3 regions of the Pseudomonas viridiflava genome follow, and region 1 is predicted to be linked to each of the others. Evidence: riboswitches for the same ligand, from Rfam matches in the RefSeq annotation. Region 1 holds a riboswitch; each other region holds the start of a gene.
The links. Region 1 has a riboswitch for cobalamin ahead of cobO (cob(I)yrinic acid a,c-diamide adenosyltransferase). Riboswitches for the same ligand answer to the same signal wherever they lie in the genome.
Positions count from the first base shown of each region.

Region 1 (5,023 bases):
ATTTGTGACGCAGAGCGTCACGGGCGGCATGCCCACGCGGAGCGATGGGCACGATCAGTGTGCTTGAGACCATGATCGTTCCTACGCTCTGCGTGGGAATGCCTCCCAGGACGCTCCGCGTCCGCTCTCGAATGTGGCGCAGATGTGTGCCCAAGCTCCAGCGTTTTCGACGTCATGCGCTCGGCTCACTGAGTCCGCAGTCTGTGCCATTTGTGACGCAGAGCGTCACGGGCGGCATGCCCACGCGGAGCGATGGGCACGATCAGTGTGCTTGAGACCATGATCGTTCCCATGCTCTGCGTGGGAATGCCTCTCAGGACGCTCCGCGTCCGGCTCTGAGCGTCACTGCATTATTGAGCCGCCTTCGCCGACGTCACGCGCCAGATCTTGTTGCCCACATCATCCGCCACCAGCAATCCGCCGCGATGGTCATTGACCACGCCTACCGGACGGCCCATGGCCTTTTCGTCGCTGTTGAGGAAGCCGGTCAGCACGTCGACAGGCGCGCCGTTGGGTTTGCCGCCGCTGAAGGGCACGAACACCACCTTATAACCACTGTGCGGTTTGCGGTTCCACGAACCATGCTGGCCGATGAACAGGCCTTCGTTGAACGGCGCTGCCAGCGTCTTGCCGTCGGCGAAGACCAGCCCCAGTGATGCTGTGTGCGGGCCGACCGCATAATCGGGGGCGATGGCCTTGGCGACCAGTGCCGGGTTCTGCGGTTTGACGCGCTCGTCCACGTGCTGGCCGTAGTAACTGTAAGGCCAGCCATAGAAGCCGCCGTCCTGCACCGAGGTCACGTAATCGGGCACCAGATCGCTGCCGATCTCGTCACGCTCGTTGACGGCTGTCCACAGTTTTCCAGTGGTTGGCTCCCAATCCATCCCGTTGGGGTTGCGCAGCCCCGAGGCGAAGATGCGGTGATTGCCGGTGGCAGCGTCCACTTCCCAGATCGCCGCACGGCCTTCCTCCTTGTCCATGCCGTTCTCGGCCACGTTACTGTTGGAGCCGACCGTCACGTACAGCTTGCTGCCGTCCTTGCTGGCGATGACGTTCTTGGTCCAGTGGTGATTCAGCGTGCCGCCCGGCAGGTCGACCACTTTGGTCGGCTGGGCGCTGATCGAGGTCTGGCCGTTTTCATACGGGAAACTGATCAGGCGGTCGGTGTCGGCCACGTACAGCTTGTTGCCCACCAGCGTCATGCCGAACGGCGAATTGAGGTTCTGCAGAAAGACGCTGCGGGTTTCGGCCACGCCGTCGTTGTTCGTGTCGCGCAGCAGGGTAATGCGGTTGGCGCTCGGTACGCCCGCACCGGCGCGGCCCATGACCTTCTCCATGACCCAGCCACGGATGCCTTTGCCGTCATCCGGCTTGGCCGGTGAGTTGGTTTCCGCGACCAGTACGTCGCCGTTGGGCAGCACGTACAGCCAGCGCGGGTGATCCAGATGTTCAGCGAAGGCGCCAACCTGGATGCCTGGCGCGGCCACCGGTTTTGCGTCCTTTTCCCAGCCGATGGCCGGGGCGATGTTGACCGTCGGAATCAGCGTCTTGTTCGGCTCCGGCAGTTTTGGAGAAGGCCCTGTTCCATCCGAGACCTGCAAGGTCGAAGACTCGCCGCACGCCGCGAGGCCGCCTGCGAGCAGAAGCAGTACAGCGTACTGTGGTCTGATTTTGAACATCGTGAATCTCCATCGACAAAGGCTTGGTCCAGTAAGGGATAGAGACACCCTGACCGCCGAGGTTCAATTGCGAGCCACCATCCGGCGGCGTCATGCAAGTGAATGGCCTTTATGCCCTGTGTACTGCGGTGTCGATTGACGCTCCACCCCCAACCCTCTACCCTTCGCGGTTTGTTTCAGGTGCTCTGCAATCCTCCCGATTGGCAGGGTGAAACAGGGAAGCCGGTGAGGGTCTGACGATCCGATTCCGGCGCTGCCCCCGCAACGGTAAATGAGTCAAGGCTGTGCATCGTGCCACTGCGTTTCGACGCGGGAAGGCGTGCAGCCCGGATGACCCGCTCATGAGCCCGGAGACCGGCCTGAAATACTCAATTGCATCACGGAGGGTGATGCTCTGTGCAGGGCGTTGCCGTGCTGTTCAGTGCTGTCCTTCCGTCTGCTTTCGCGACCCCCCGAGCGGAGAGCCGAGATGAACGAATCCCCCGAACGCGACGAACGCCATCTGGCGCGCATGCAGCGCAAGAAAGCCGTGATGGACGAACGTATCGCCAGCTCGCCCAATGAATGCGGCCTGTTGCTGGTGTTGTCCGGCAATGGCAAGGGCAAGAGCAGCTCGGCGTTCGGCATGCTTGCGCGGGCCATGGGCCATGGCATGCAGTGCGGCGTGGTGCAGTTCATCAAGGGGCGCAACAGCACAGGCGAGGAAATGTTTTTCCGCCGCTTCCCCGAGCAGGTGCGCTATCACGTGATGGGCGAGGGCTTCACTTGGGAAACCCAGGATCGTCAGCGCGATATCGCGGCCGCCGAGGCTGCCTGGGCCGTGAGTCTGGAAATGCTGCGCGACCCGGCTATCGGTCTGGTGGTGCTCGACGAACTGAACATCGCTCTCAAGCACGGCTATCTGGACCTTGAGCAGGTTTTGACCGATCTGCAGGCCCGTCCGCCCATGCAGCATGTGGTGGTGACCGGCCGTGGCGCAAAACCCGAATTGATCGACCTCGCGGATACCGTCTCGGATATCGGCGTGGTCAAACATGCATTCCAGTCCGGCATCCGGGCGCAGAAAGGTATCGAACTGTGAGCCATTCCGTTATGAGCATCCGGTCATGAGAAGCCCCAGGGATTGCCCGGCAGTACTGATCGCTGCACCGGCCTCCGGTCAGGGCAAGACCACCGTCACCGCAGCACTGGCACGCCTGCACCGTAATCAGGGGCGCAAGGTACGGGTCTTCAAGTGTGGCCCGGACTTTCTCGATCCGATGATTCTCGAGCGGGCGAGCGGGGCGCCGGTGTTTCAGCTGGACCTGTGGATGGTCGGCGCCGACGAGAGCCGTCGCCTTCTGTGGGAAGCCGCCGAAGACGCGGACCTGATCCTGATCGAAGGCGTGATGGGCTTGTTCGACGGCACGCCGTCCAGTGCTGATCTGGCGCGCCACTTCGGCGTACCGGTCCTCGGCGTGATTGACGGCACGGCGATGGCCCAGACCTTCGGTGCTCTGGCGCTGGGGCTGGCGCGCTATCAGCCTGACCTGCCGTTTGCCGGCGTGCTGGCCAACCGCGTGGGCACCGTGCGTCATGCGCAGTTGCTGGAAAACAGCCTGACCGAAGGCCTGCGCTGGTATGGCGCGCTGTCTCGTGAAACCGGCTTCGAACTGCCCAGTCGCCATTTGGGGCTGGTGCAGGCCGACGAACTCAACGACCTGGACCTGCGTCTGGACATGGCCGCTGCGGCCCTGGCCACCACCTGCGAGGTGGCCTTGCCGCCTGCGGTCACGTTCACTGCGCCAGAACCGGTTCATGTCGAGCGCTGGCTGGACGGGGTGCGGATTGCCGTGGCTCGCGATGGAGCGTTTGCGTTCACCTACGGCGCGAGTCTCGATCTGCTGCGCAACATGGGCGCGGAACTGAGCTTCTTCTCACCGATCCGCGACAGCCATCTGCCTGAAGCAGACAGCCTGTACTTGCCCGGCGGCTATCCCGAGTTGCATCACGTCGAACTGTCTGCCAACACCACGATGCTGGCCGACATCCGCGCGCACCATGCGGCCGGCAAACCCACGCTGGCCGAATGCGGCGGCATGCTGTATCTGCTGGAAGCCCTGACCGATGTTGAAGGCGTGCGCGCTGAACTGGTTGGCCTGCTGGCGGGCGAAGCGGCCATGCAGAAACGGCTGGCGGCGCTGGCGTTGCAGGCGGTCGAGATGCCGGAAGGCGAGTTGCGCGGTCACACCTATCACCATTCGCTGACCACCACCGAACTGCAGCCGATTGGCCGAGGCGTCAGCCCCAACGGCGGGCGCGGGGCGGAAGCGGTTTATCGCGAGGGTCGCCTGACTGCTTCCTACATCCATTTCTATTTTCCGTCCTGTCCCCAGGCGATTGCGGCCCTGTTCAAGCCATGACCGAACATGCGTTCAATGATGAAGAGCGGGCAGCGGTGTACCGCGCCATTGCCGAGCGCCGCGACATGCGGCACTTCGTCGGTGGCAGCGTGGCGCCCGAACTGCTCGCCCGTTTGCTGGAGGCTGCACACCAGGCACCCAGCGTTGGCCTGATGCAGCCCTGGCGGTTCATTCGGATCAGCGACCCGGCGCTGCGCGTCAGGATGCAGGCGCAGGTCGAAGAAGAGCGGGTCCGCACGGCCGAGGCACTGGGCGAGCGGACCGACGAGTTCATGAAGCTTAAGGTCGAAGGCATCAACGACTGCGCCGAGGTGCTGGTTGCCGCGCTGATGGAAGGTCGCGAGCAGCACATCTTTGGTCGTCGCACCCTGCCGGAAATGGACATGGCGTCGTTGTCCTGCGCGATTCAGAACCTGTGGCTGGCTGCACGCGCCGAAGGGCTGGGCATGGGCTGGGTGTCGCTGTTCGACCCTGACGCACTGGCCGATCTGTTGGCGATGCCGGAAGGCGCAAAGCCGCTGGCGATTCTCTGCCTGGGCCCGGTAAAGGAATTCTATCCCGCACCCATGCTGGTGCTGGAAGGCTGGGCGCAGGCGCGTCCGCTGAGTGAACTGCTGTATGAGAATCAATGGGGAGTGAGTCAATGAGTGTGGCGCTGTTGAGCGTGGCCGGAGTTGCGCTGGATGCGCTGCTCGGCGAGCCGAAACGCTCTCATCCGCTGGTGGCGTTCGGGCGCTTTGCCAATCGTCTGGAGCAGCGCTTCAACAGCGGCGGCCGGGGCTGGCGCAGCCATGGCGTCACGGCCTGGTTCGTGGCGGTGATCCCGCTGACACTGCTGGCCACGCTGCTGAGCTGGGCACCGTTCGTGGGCTGGCTGGTGGAGATTCTGGCGCTGTATTGCGCGCTGGGCATGCGCAGCCTCGGTGAGCATGTGCAGCCGGT
Region 1 is NZ_LT855380.1:1,615,653-1,620,675, forward strand. It holds gene CFBP1590_RS07655 (PQQ-dependent sugar dehydrogenase) at 351-1,679, opposite strand; cobalamin riboswitch at 1,841-2,056, shown strand; gene cobO (cob(I)yrinic acid a,c-diamide adenosyltransferase) at 2,149-2,760, shown strand; gene CFBP1590_RS07665 (cobyrinic acid a,c-diamide synthase CobB) at 2,786-4,081, shown strand; gene bluB (5,6-dimethylbenzimidazole synthase) at 4,078-4,728, shown strand; gene cbiB (adenosylcobinamide-phosphate synthase CbiB) at 4,725-5,023, shown strand, end outside.

Region 2 (5,023 bases), 870 kb from region 1:
ATTCGCTTTGCTCTCCCTGGCCGCCCTGTTCCCAAGCGCATGGACCCATGCCGACAGCGCCTACATCAACTATCGCCACCAATACGCAGAAAGCACCCGCATGCACGCCGACCGGGTCAAGTTCGGCACGCGGCTGGACAGCGGCTGGGGCTTTGAAGGTGAACTGAAGTACAAAACGGCGGGTGATCGCCAGGACGTCGCGTTCGACAACACCGTCGGCAACGGCCACGAACTGACGGTGAGTTATCAGCACAAGCTCAATGACAAATGGCTGCTGACCCCTTCCCTCGCACTGGAGAGCATCGAGCGCTCCACGGCCTACAAGATGGGGCTGAAGGTCGGCTACAAGGTCACCGATCAACTCACGCTTTCCGGTCGCTACCGGTATGACTCGATCAAGCTGGACCGCGACAGGGTCAACCGCGACATGCCGGACAATGAAATGAACGATCAGTCCGTCAACCGCTACGACGTCTGGGTCAACTACGCGACCAAAGGCCCCTGGTCATACGAGTACCAGTTCACCTACTTCGACGCCGACTACATCCGCTACGACAACGACAAGACCGACTACGAACAGAATGCGGCCTTCAAGTACAAATGGGACAAGAACTGGGTGCCGTTTTTCGAAGTCGGCGACATCAAGGTCAACTCCGAGGACGACAAGCGCCAGCTGAGATTGCGGGTGGGCGTGCAGTACAACTTTCTTTGAGGGCTGGCCGAGCACTGCCGCAGGTCGCCAGGACGCGGAGCGTCCCAAGAGGCATTCCCACGCTGGAGCGTGAGGAACGATCAGCGTAAGGCTGACAAAGTTGATCGTGCCGATGCTCCGCGTCGGCATGCACACCGGGACGCTCTGCGTCCCTTCGATGTCAGTCGCTGTACAGGGCCTGTGTCCTGCGCAGGCGCATGCGGCTGCCGTTGAGGTGCAGGTACATGGCCGAACGTGCGGCGTCGACGTTGCCTTCGGCGATGGCGTTGTAGATCTGCCGGTGTTCGGCATTGATGCCAGCCAGATAGGCATTTCGGTCGCTCTGGCCGGTGTAGGCCGAGTTCATGCGGGTGCGGGGAATCAGCTTGGTGCCGAGGTGTTTCATGATATCGATCAGGTAGGCATTGCCCGACGCCTTGGCAATCTTGAGGTGAAACTGAAAGTCGGCGTTGATGGTCGTTCCGGACTTCTGCGGCCCTTCCAGCAGCGCGTCGAAGGCCCGCTTGAGCTCCAGCAATGCTTCAGGACTGCGTCGTTGCGCCGCCAGACCTGCCGCTTCGACTTCAAGACTCAGACGAAACTCAAGCAGGTTCAGTACATCCGCCACCGTGACAATGGTGGCAGGCCCGACGGAAAACCCTTCCGGCGGTGGCATATCGAGCACGAAGGTCCCGACCCCATGACGCGTTTCCACCAGCCCCGCCGCCTGCATCCGCGACAACGCATCGCGCACCACCGTGCGGCTGACGCCCTCGGCCTCCATGATATTGAGTTCGGAAGGCAGCTTCTCGCCACGCTGAAGCACACCGTCACGCATGCGCTGGGCAAAGCGGTCAACCAGGGTTTCAGCCAGGCGGCGATGATTCTTTTGCGAGGAAAGCGCGTTGTCCGACATTGCAGCCTCATGTCTATCGAATACCCGAGTATAGGCTGCGATCCCCGCACAAAACACGCCCTGAGTGAGGTTATACTCAGCGCCCCGACACGGACCTGATCACCCGCCATGGAACCTACCGCATCCCCGAAAGGCCGCCGTTCCAGCCTGACCCAGCAATTGGTCGCCGAATTCGCCCGCAAAATTCGCGAAGGCGAGATCCAGAGCGGCGAAAAGCTGCCCACCGAACAGGTGATCATTCGTGAAACCGGGGTCAGTCGTACCGTTGTCCGTGAAGCCATGTCGCGCCTGCAGGCCGAAGGACTGGTCGAGACCCGGCATGGCATCGGCACCTTCGTGGTCGACGCCTCCGAGGCCAGGGCCGATCAATCGGACGAGTTGTCCATCGGCACACCTGGCGACGCCGTGGCGATCATTGAACTGCGATTGAGTCTGGAGCCCGAAGCCGCTGCGCTGGCTGCACAACGTCGCACGCCCGAGCAATTGAGCGCCATTCGTCAGGCGCTCGACGAACTGCACCGCTGCGTACGGACCGGCCAGGACACCCTGCAGGCCGATTACGAATTCCATCGCCGCATTTCCCTGTGCACCGCCAACAGTTTCTTCACCGATGTAATGAACCAGCTGGGCAGCAGCATTCTGCCGCGCACACGCGGCGGTTTCGGCAACGTCACGTCGTTGCAGATGGAAGACGATCCTCATATTCAGCAGCGCGAGCAGGAACAGATCTTCGACGCTCTGGCCCATCAGGATCGCGACGCCGCCCGCGCAGCCATGCGTCTGCACCTGATCAACAGCCTGCAACGCCTGCGTGCAAAGCCATAGCGAGCCCATCCCTTATCGTTTACCATGCCGCCCGTCGGTTTCCGAGAGGAACTAACAGGGAATTCGCCCGCCTCGCGCCACGAGCCGAAACGAAACTGCCCCCGCAACTGTAGGCATCGAGCCAGCTCCACCACTGCCACTGGGTGATCCCCGGGAAGGCCGGAGTCAGGCGATGACGTGCCAGTCAGGAGACCTGCCGACCTGAATCAATCACTAACCGGCGGGGTGTCCGGGAAGGACATCCTTGCGCCTGGCCTTAGTGCGCCGAGTGCTGCCGTTTCCGGCAGGCAGGGATGTGTTTTCCTGTTGTGCGTGCGCCCTGACACACGTTCGAATCGAGGTCGCATTCCATGTCACTGCCCCGCCTTGCCGCACTCGCTGCCAGCCTGACCCTTTCAAGCCTTGCGTTCGCCGCACCGACCCACTATCCGCTGACCCTTGAAAACTGCGGTTACTCGCTGACGTTCGAGCATGCACCGACCAAAGCAGTGACCATCGGCCAGTCGGGCACGGAGATGCTTTACGAGCTTGGCCTGGGGGACAGACTGGTCGGCACCTCCCTGTGGTTCAACGATGTATTGCCGCGCTTCAAAGAGCAGAACGACAACGTCGAGCGCCTGGCCAACAACGAACCCAGTTTTGAGGCAGTGATCGGCAAACGTCCCGAACTGGTTGCCGTGCAGCTGGAATGGATGGTCGGCAAGCAAGGCGCAGTCGGCACGCGGGAGCAGTTCCATGAACTGAAAATCCCGACCTACCTCATGCCGTCCGACTGCGAAGGCAAGGACAATCTGGTTGGCGCCGACGGCACGCGCCTCGAGGCATTTCGCATCGAGACCATCTACAAGAGCATCGAGCAACTGGCGCGAATCTTTGACGTGCAGGATCGCGGCGACAAACTGGTCGCCGATCTCAAGGCCCGTCTGAGCGCCGCAGTGGCCAACGTCAAACAGAACCACGACAAAGACGTATCAGCTGTGTTCTGGTTCTCAAGCTCCGACCTGAAAGCCGACCCTTTCGTCGCGGGTCGCAAGGGTATTCCGGACTTCATGCTCAATAATCTGGGGATGCGCAACATCGTCCAGTCCGACGAAGAGTGGCCCACTGTTGGCTGGGAAACCATCGCCAAGGCCAACCCGAGCATCCTGGTGATCGCCCGCATGGACCGTCGTCGCTTCCCGGCCGACGATTACCGCAAGAAAATCGAATTCCTCAAATCTGACCCGGTGACCCGCAACATGGACGCTGTGAAGCATGACCGCATCGTGATCATCGACGCCGAAGGCATGCAGGCCAGCCTGCGCCTGTTCACGGGCATCGAAGAGCTGTCTGCCGCCGCCAACCACTTCAACGCCACTCCATGAGATTGCCCGTCGCGCTCGGCCATGTGATCTGGGTCTCGGCAGTGCTGGTGCTGGCGATCATCGTCGGCGCTGCCATTGGCGAAACCTCGATCAGCCTGCAGGTGGTGTTTCAGGTGCTGGCCAATAAACTGTGGGCGGCGGGCTACGCGCTGGACCCCATCGATGAAGGCATCGTCTGGAACTACCGGCTGACCCGCGCCATCGTCGCCGCTGCCTGCGGTTCCGGGCTGGCCATTTGCGGCGTGGTGCTGCAGTCGCTGTTGCGCAACCCGCTGGCCGATCCTTATCTGCTGGGCATCTCAGCAGGCGCCTCGACCGGCGCAGTCATGGTCGCGATTCTGGGTTTCGGTGCCGGGGTCATTTCCATGTCGGCAGGCGCTTTTGTCGGTGCGCTGGTGGCGTTCTCTCTGGTCGCCCTGCTCGCCCACTCATCGCGAGGCAACACGGCCGCCGGGCAGATCATTCTGGCGGGCATTGCCGGCTCGCAACTGTTCAACGCGCTGACCTCGTTCCTGATCACCAAGTCGGCCAGCTCCGAACAGGCGCGCGGCATCATGTTCTGGCTACTGGGAAATCTGAGTGGCGTACGCTGGCCTTCGGTGTGGATGGCTGTTCCGGCAGCGTTGTTCGGCCTGTTGGTGTGCCTCTGGCATCGGCGCGCACTGGATGCCTTCACCTTCGGCAGTGACTCCGCCGCGTCTCTGGGAATCGCCGTACGGCGGGTGCAGATCGTGTTGATCGCCACTGCGGCACTGGTCACGGCAGTGATGGTCTCGATTGTGGGGTCCATCGGTTTTGTCGGTCTGGTAATCCCCCACGCTGTACGGATGCTCACCGGCGTGCGCCATGCCCGACTGGTGCCGCTGAGCGCCCTGAGCGGCGCGCTGTTCCTGATCGCTGCGGACATTCTTTCCCGCACGCTGATCAAGGGTCAGGCGCTGCCCATCGGGGTGATCACCGCCCTGATCGGCGCACCGGTGTTTGCGCTGATCCTCATTCAAGGGAACAGGACACGATGAACGCCTTCACTCCCGATATCGGCACCCCAGCGCTCGGTTGCAAGGGGCTTGGCTATTCGGTCCGTGGCGCAACACTGCTGCGCGAGGTGGATCTGAGCATCGCGCAAGGCGAGACGCTGGGCATCGTGGGGCCGAATGGCTCGGGCAAATCGACCCTGCTCAAGCTGTTGTCCGGCATCCACAAGCCGTCCAGCGGTCAGGTAACGAT
Region 2 is NZ_LT855380.1:2,485,276-2,490,298, reverse strand. It holds gene CFBP1590_RS11525 (oligogalacturonate-specific porin KdgM family protein) at 1-712, shown strand, start outside; gene CFBP1590_RS11520 (FadR/GntR family transcriptional regulator) at 873-1,607, opposite strand; gene CFBP1590_RS11515 (FadR/GntR family transcriptional regulator) at 1,716-2,432, shown strand; cobalamin riboswitch at 2,451-2,647, shown strand; gene CFBP1590_RS11510 (ABC transporter substrate-binding protein) at 2,783-3,796, shown strand; gene CFBP1590_RS11505 (FecCD family ABC transporter permease) at 3,793-4,815, shown strand; gene CFBP1590_RS11500 (ABC transporter ATP-binding protein) at 4,812-5,023, shown strand, end outside.
Region 2: it holds a riboswitch for cobalamin, as region 1 does, so the genes downstream of both, CFBP1590_RS11510 (ABC transporter substrate-binding protein) here and cobO (cob(I)yrinic acid a,c-diamide adenosyltransferase) in region 1, are expected to answer to the same signal.

Region 3 (5,023 bases), 1.7 Mb from region 1:
CGATCATCATCCGGCCACTGCGAAACATGGGATCGGCATCCGGCGCGCCCCAGCGGGCGTTCACCGCGTCACGGTTGGCCTGCGGCAAAGCATTGAAGGCTTCGAGGTACTCATCCAGCGCCATGCTCTGCTGACATGGACGCTGGTCGATGCTGTCCAGATCGTTGGTCACGCCGCCGAGCAATTGATGAATGAGTTCGGTGCCGCTGTCAGGCAGCCCGGCCAGCGGATAGCCCTCGGCCTGCATGGCGCGCAGGATATTCAGCGCGGCGGCGGGCGTGTCCAGCCCGACGCCGTTGCCGATTCGGCCATCGCGGGTCGGGTAGTTGGCGAGAATCAGCGCCACACGCTTGTCGGCGTTGGGCAGGCGCGCCAGCAGAATCCAGCGTCGTGCCAGTTGGGCAACGAAGTCCATGCGCTCGGGATGCGCCCGATAGCAGACCACATCGGACTGACTGCGCTCGCTGCGCCATGCCAGGTCCTTGAAACTGATGGGGCGACTGATGATGCGTCCGTCCAGTTCCGGCAAGGCGATGTGCATTGCCAGATCGCGGGCACCCAGGCCTTGTGCGCTGGCACTCCAGGCAGGCTCGTTGTCTTGCGCACAAATGGCCTGGATCACCGGAACATCGCGCCGAAACGGTCGCAAATGCGGCGCTTCCGGGCTCGACTGGGCAAAGCCGGTGGTGTTGAGGATCAGCTCGACGCCGGCCTCATCCAGCCAGTCTTCTACCTGCGTGAAGCAGCCAGCCTCCTTTAGGCTGGCGACGGCGATCGGCAAAGGGTTGAGGCCCTGCGCCTGCAGTCGCTCGCAGAACTCGTCGATGAACCCGGTGTTGGCGGCCTGCAGGTGCGAACGATAGAACAGCAGCGCTGCAACAGGCTGATCGTTGCGCCAGTCAGCCCGCCAGTCAGCCAATCCGGCAGTTGCCCGCTTCGGATGATAAATAGCGGTGCGTGGCAGCGGCTGGGGTTCGGCCCATGAATAATCGCGCGCCAGCCACGTGCTGGCGATGCAGCTATAAAGATCCAGCGCATTCTGCAGACCGCCCTGACGCAGGAACTGCCAAAGGCGGTTGCAGTCGGTTGCTGCAACGGTGCTCAGGTCGATCAGCTCCGGATCATGCCGGTCACACCCCGGCACCATAATCACCGTGACGCCCTGCGCGGCCAGCTCCATCAACCGCTCGACGCCGTAGCGCCAGTAGCCGATGCCGCCATGCAACGACAGCAGGATGACCTTGGCGTAGCGCAGCACGTCGTCGACGTACAGGTCGACCGACGCGTGATTCTGCACCTGCATCGGGTTGGCCAGACGCAGGCTGGGGTAGTCCTCCGGCAACTGCCGGGCCGCTTCGGCGAGCAGCGCGAGGCTCGAATCGCCGCTGCAGAGAATCACCAGATCGGCCGGGGTCTGCCCCAGGTCAGCGATGCTGTCGTCGGGTACAAAACCGCCGGGCTGGGTTCTCAGCAGGTGCATGGGTCAGCCTGCGATCGCAGCGTTGAGTTGAGCTTCCAGCGCGGCGGCGTCCAGTTCCTGGCCGATCAGCACCAGATTGGTCAGGCGCTCTTCGTCGGTGCGCCAGGCACGGTCGAAATGCTTGTCGAAACGTGTGCCCACGCCCTGGATCAGCAGGCGCATCGGCTTGCCGGGAATCGCCGCGAAGCCTTTGACCCGCAGGATGCCGTGCTGCACGACCAGTTGGGTCAGCGCCTTGAGCAATACTGCTTCATCGGCCTGTGGCAGCTTGATGGAGATCGAATCGAAGGCGTCGTGATCGTGATCATCGTCTTCACCGTCGTGATGGTCATGGTGCGTCTTGCGACCGTCGATGTGGACTTCGGATTCGGCACCGACACCCAGCAAGACGCTGATCGGCAGACGGCCACTGCTGGCCTCGATCACCTTGACGGCAGGCGGCAACTCTTCGGCGACTTCGGCGCGAACCCTGGCCAGACCGTCAGCGTCGATCATGTCGGCCTTGTTGAGGATCACCAGATCGGCACTGGCCAGTTGATCGGCGAACAGCTCATGCAGCGGCGACTCGTGGTCCAGGTTCGGGTCCAGCTTGCGCTGGGCATCGACCTGATCCGGGAAGGCCGCAAAAGTACCCGCCAGTACTGCCGGGCTGTCGACGACAGTAATGACCGCGTCGACCGTGCAGGCGTTGCGGATTTCCGGCCACTGGAAGGCTTGAACCAAGGGCTTTGGCAGTGCCAGACCGCTGGTTTCGATCAGGATGTGATCCAGATCGCCGCGACGGGCAACCAGCTCGCGCATCACCGGGAAGAATTCTTCCTGAACGGTACAGCAAAGGCAGCCGTTGGCCAGCTCGTAGACACGACCGTTGGCTTCCTCTTCGGTACAACCGATGGTGCACTGCTTGAGGATTTCGCCGTCGATACCCAGCTCGCCGAATTCGTTGACGATCACGGCAATGCGACGCCCTTCGGCGTTATCGAGCATGTGCCGCAACAGGGTGGTCTTGCCCGAGCCCAGGAAGCCGGTGACGATGGTGACGGGAAGCTTGGCCAGTGTTTTCATCAGATGCCCTTGTGGCAATGCGGCGGGCAAACAGGACGAGAGCCACGTGCGACGCACGCGGATCAGATCGCCACCGGATCACCCCGCCCGGTTGTAGTGAGAATTCGCAGGCCTTGGCCCGGTTCGAGGCAGGTCTCCTGGCTTACGGCAGCGCATTGCAGGCTTTCGGGCCTTGCCAACGCGCGCTCATCGCGCCTTCCCGCCTGGGCAGTGGCTGTGCGATGAACATGACCGTTTACAGTTGCGGGGGCAGCTGCGGCATTGACCGCATTCCCGTCTTAGCTGCGCTTGCGCACTGGGCTGCAAGCGAAGAACCTCGAACCGGCAAGGCTACGCAGTGACCGCTGGCAGGTCAATCGCTGAGATTGACGATCCCCCGCCACGCGTGGTCTCCTGTGCACCTTGTTACGGGTGCCCCTCACGGGGTGAAACGGGAAACCGGTGCGCTCAGATCGCTGAGCAAGTCCGGTGCTGCCCCCGCAACGGTAAGCGAGAGGAAGTCAGATCCACTGTGCTCAGGCATGGGAAGGTGACTTTGAAGGACGGACAGTGCTGTCACGTCCCCTCGCGAGCCCGGAGACCGGCCCGCTACGTTTGTAAATGACACACCCGCGGTGGGCGGGCGCCATTGAAACCTCTGACGTTCGTCAGCGGGTATCTGTGCGCATGGCCCGCTTTCGCCCAACGTCTCCAGAGGGAACGCCATGACGACCATCAGCAGCAGCCATTCGGCCGCAGCCAGCTCCACCCGCACGCAACGTCTCACCGCCGCCATCAGTGCCGCTCTGCTGGGCGCGTGCCTGGTGTACTTTGCCGGGTTCTCGCACATCGCCGCCGTGCACAACGCGGCACACGACACCCGCCACAGCGCCGCCTTCCCTTGTCATTGAGGACAACACAATGTTCAAGCGAATCGCCTCCACCGCAGGCTTCACCGGCCTGCTCGCAGCGCTGCTGCTGACCCTGTTGCAAAGCTTATGGGTCGTCCCGTTGATCCAACAGGCCGAGACCTACGAAAACGCACCCGCCGAACATGTGCATGAACAGGCTGGCGGCGTTGCGGCCGAGCACAGTCACGAACATGACGAAGCCGCCTGGGAACCGGAAAACGGCTGGCAGCGCGTGCTGTCTACTACCGGTGGCAATCTGGTGGTCGCGGTTGGTTTTGCGCTGATGCTAGCCGGGCTTTACACCTTGCGCGCACCGGGCAGCCCGCTTCAGGGCGCCGGATGGGGACTGGCCGGTTTCGCCGTCTTCGTGCTGGCTCCGACCCTGGGCCTGCCACCGGAACTGCCGGGCACCGCAGCGGCCGAACTCGGTCAGCGTCAGTTCTGGTGGATTGGCACCGCGGCCTCTACCGCTGCTGGCCTCGCGCTGCTGATCTTCGGTCAGAACCTGCTGCTCAAAGTGCTGGGCGTTGCCATTCTGGTTGCGCCTCATGTGATTGGCGCACCGCAGCCGCTGGTTCATGAAAGTCTCGCGCCTGAAGCACTTGAATCGCAGTTCATCATCGCTTCGCTGCTGACCAATGCCGTGTTCTGGGTAGCATTGGGCCTGATCAGCGCCTGGCTGTTCCGCCGCAACAACGCCGATCTGCAGCATGCCGAACCGTACCCGGCCTGAGCAGACGAACGCCCTGCCCGCTTCAGTCATTGTCGCGGGCCTGGGGTGTCGGCGCGGTTGCTCTGCCCTGCAGTTGCATGAACTGCTGGAGCGCCACCTCGATGCGCATGGACTCGACATGAGCGACATCACCGCGCTGGCCTCCATCGACCTGAAAAGCGAAGAGCCCGGCCTGCTGGCGCTGGCGCGGCAACTGGCCGTGCCACTGGTGTTCTTCAACGCGGCGCAATTGGTGTACTGGGATCTTCACCTCACCCATCGCTCGGCGAATGTGCTGCAACACACCGGCTGTCACGGCGTCGCCGAAGGTTCGGCGCTGGCCCTTGCGGCGCAATTGGGTGATGGCACTGCCGGACTGGTGATCGAACGCCAGAAAAGCACCCACGCCACATTTGCCTTGGCAACCAGCCCCGCAACCGGCGGATAATCCCGGCAATGACTCATTTCAGGAGATTCCCTTGACCGTTTTTTTCATCGGTGCAGGCCCCGGCGACCCGGAGCTGATCACCGTCAAGGGCCAGCGCCTGATTCGCAGCTGCCCGGTCATCATCTACGCAGGCTCGCTGGTGCCCGTCGCGGTGCTGGAGGGCAATCAGGCCGTGCAGGTGGTCAATAGCGCCGAACTGCACCTGGAACAGATCATCGACCTGATCAAGACCGCTCATGCGCAAGGCCAGGACGTGGCACGCGTGCATTCGGGTGATCCAAGCCTGTATGGCGCCATCGGCGAGCAGATCCGTCATTTGCGCGAGTTGGGCATTCCCTTTGAAATCATCCCAGGCGTTACGGCAACGGCGGCTTGTGCGGCGTTGCTCGGCACAGAGCTGACCCTGCCGGACATCTCGCAAAGCGTGA
Region 3 is NZ_LT855380.1:3,361,886-3,366,908, forward strand. It holds gene cobN (cobaltochelatase subunit CobN) at 1-1,480, opposite strand, end outside; gene cobW (cobalamin biosynthesis protein CobW) at 1,484-2,545, opposite strand; cobalamin riboswitch at 2,656-2,879, opposite strand; cobalamin riboswitch at 2,938-3,148, shown strand; gene CFBP1590_RS15080 (CbtB domain-containing protein) at 3,250-3,435, shown strand; gene CFBP1590_RS15085 (CbtA family protein) at 3,446-4,168, shown strand; gene CFBP1590_RS15090 (cobalamin biosynthesis protein) at 4,146-4,595, shown strand; gene cobM (precorrin-4 C(11)-methyltransferase) at 4,627-5,023, shown strand, end outside.
Region 3: it holds a riboswitch for cobalamin, as region 1 does, so the genes downstream of both, CFBP1590_RS15080 (CbtB domain-containing protein) here and cobO (cob(I)yrinic acid a,c-diamide adenosyltransferase) in region 1, are expected to answer to the same signal.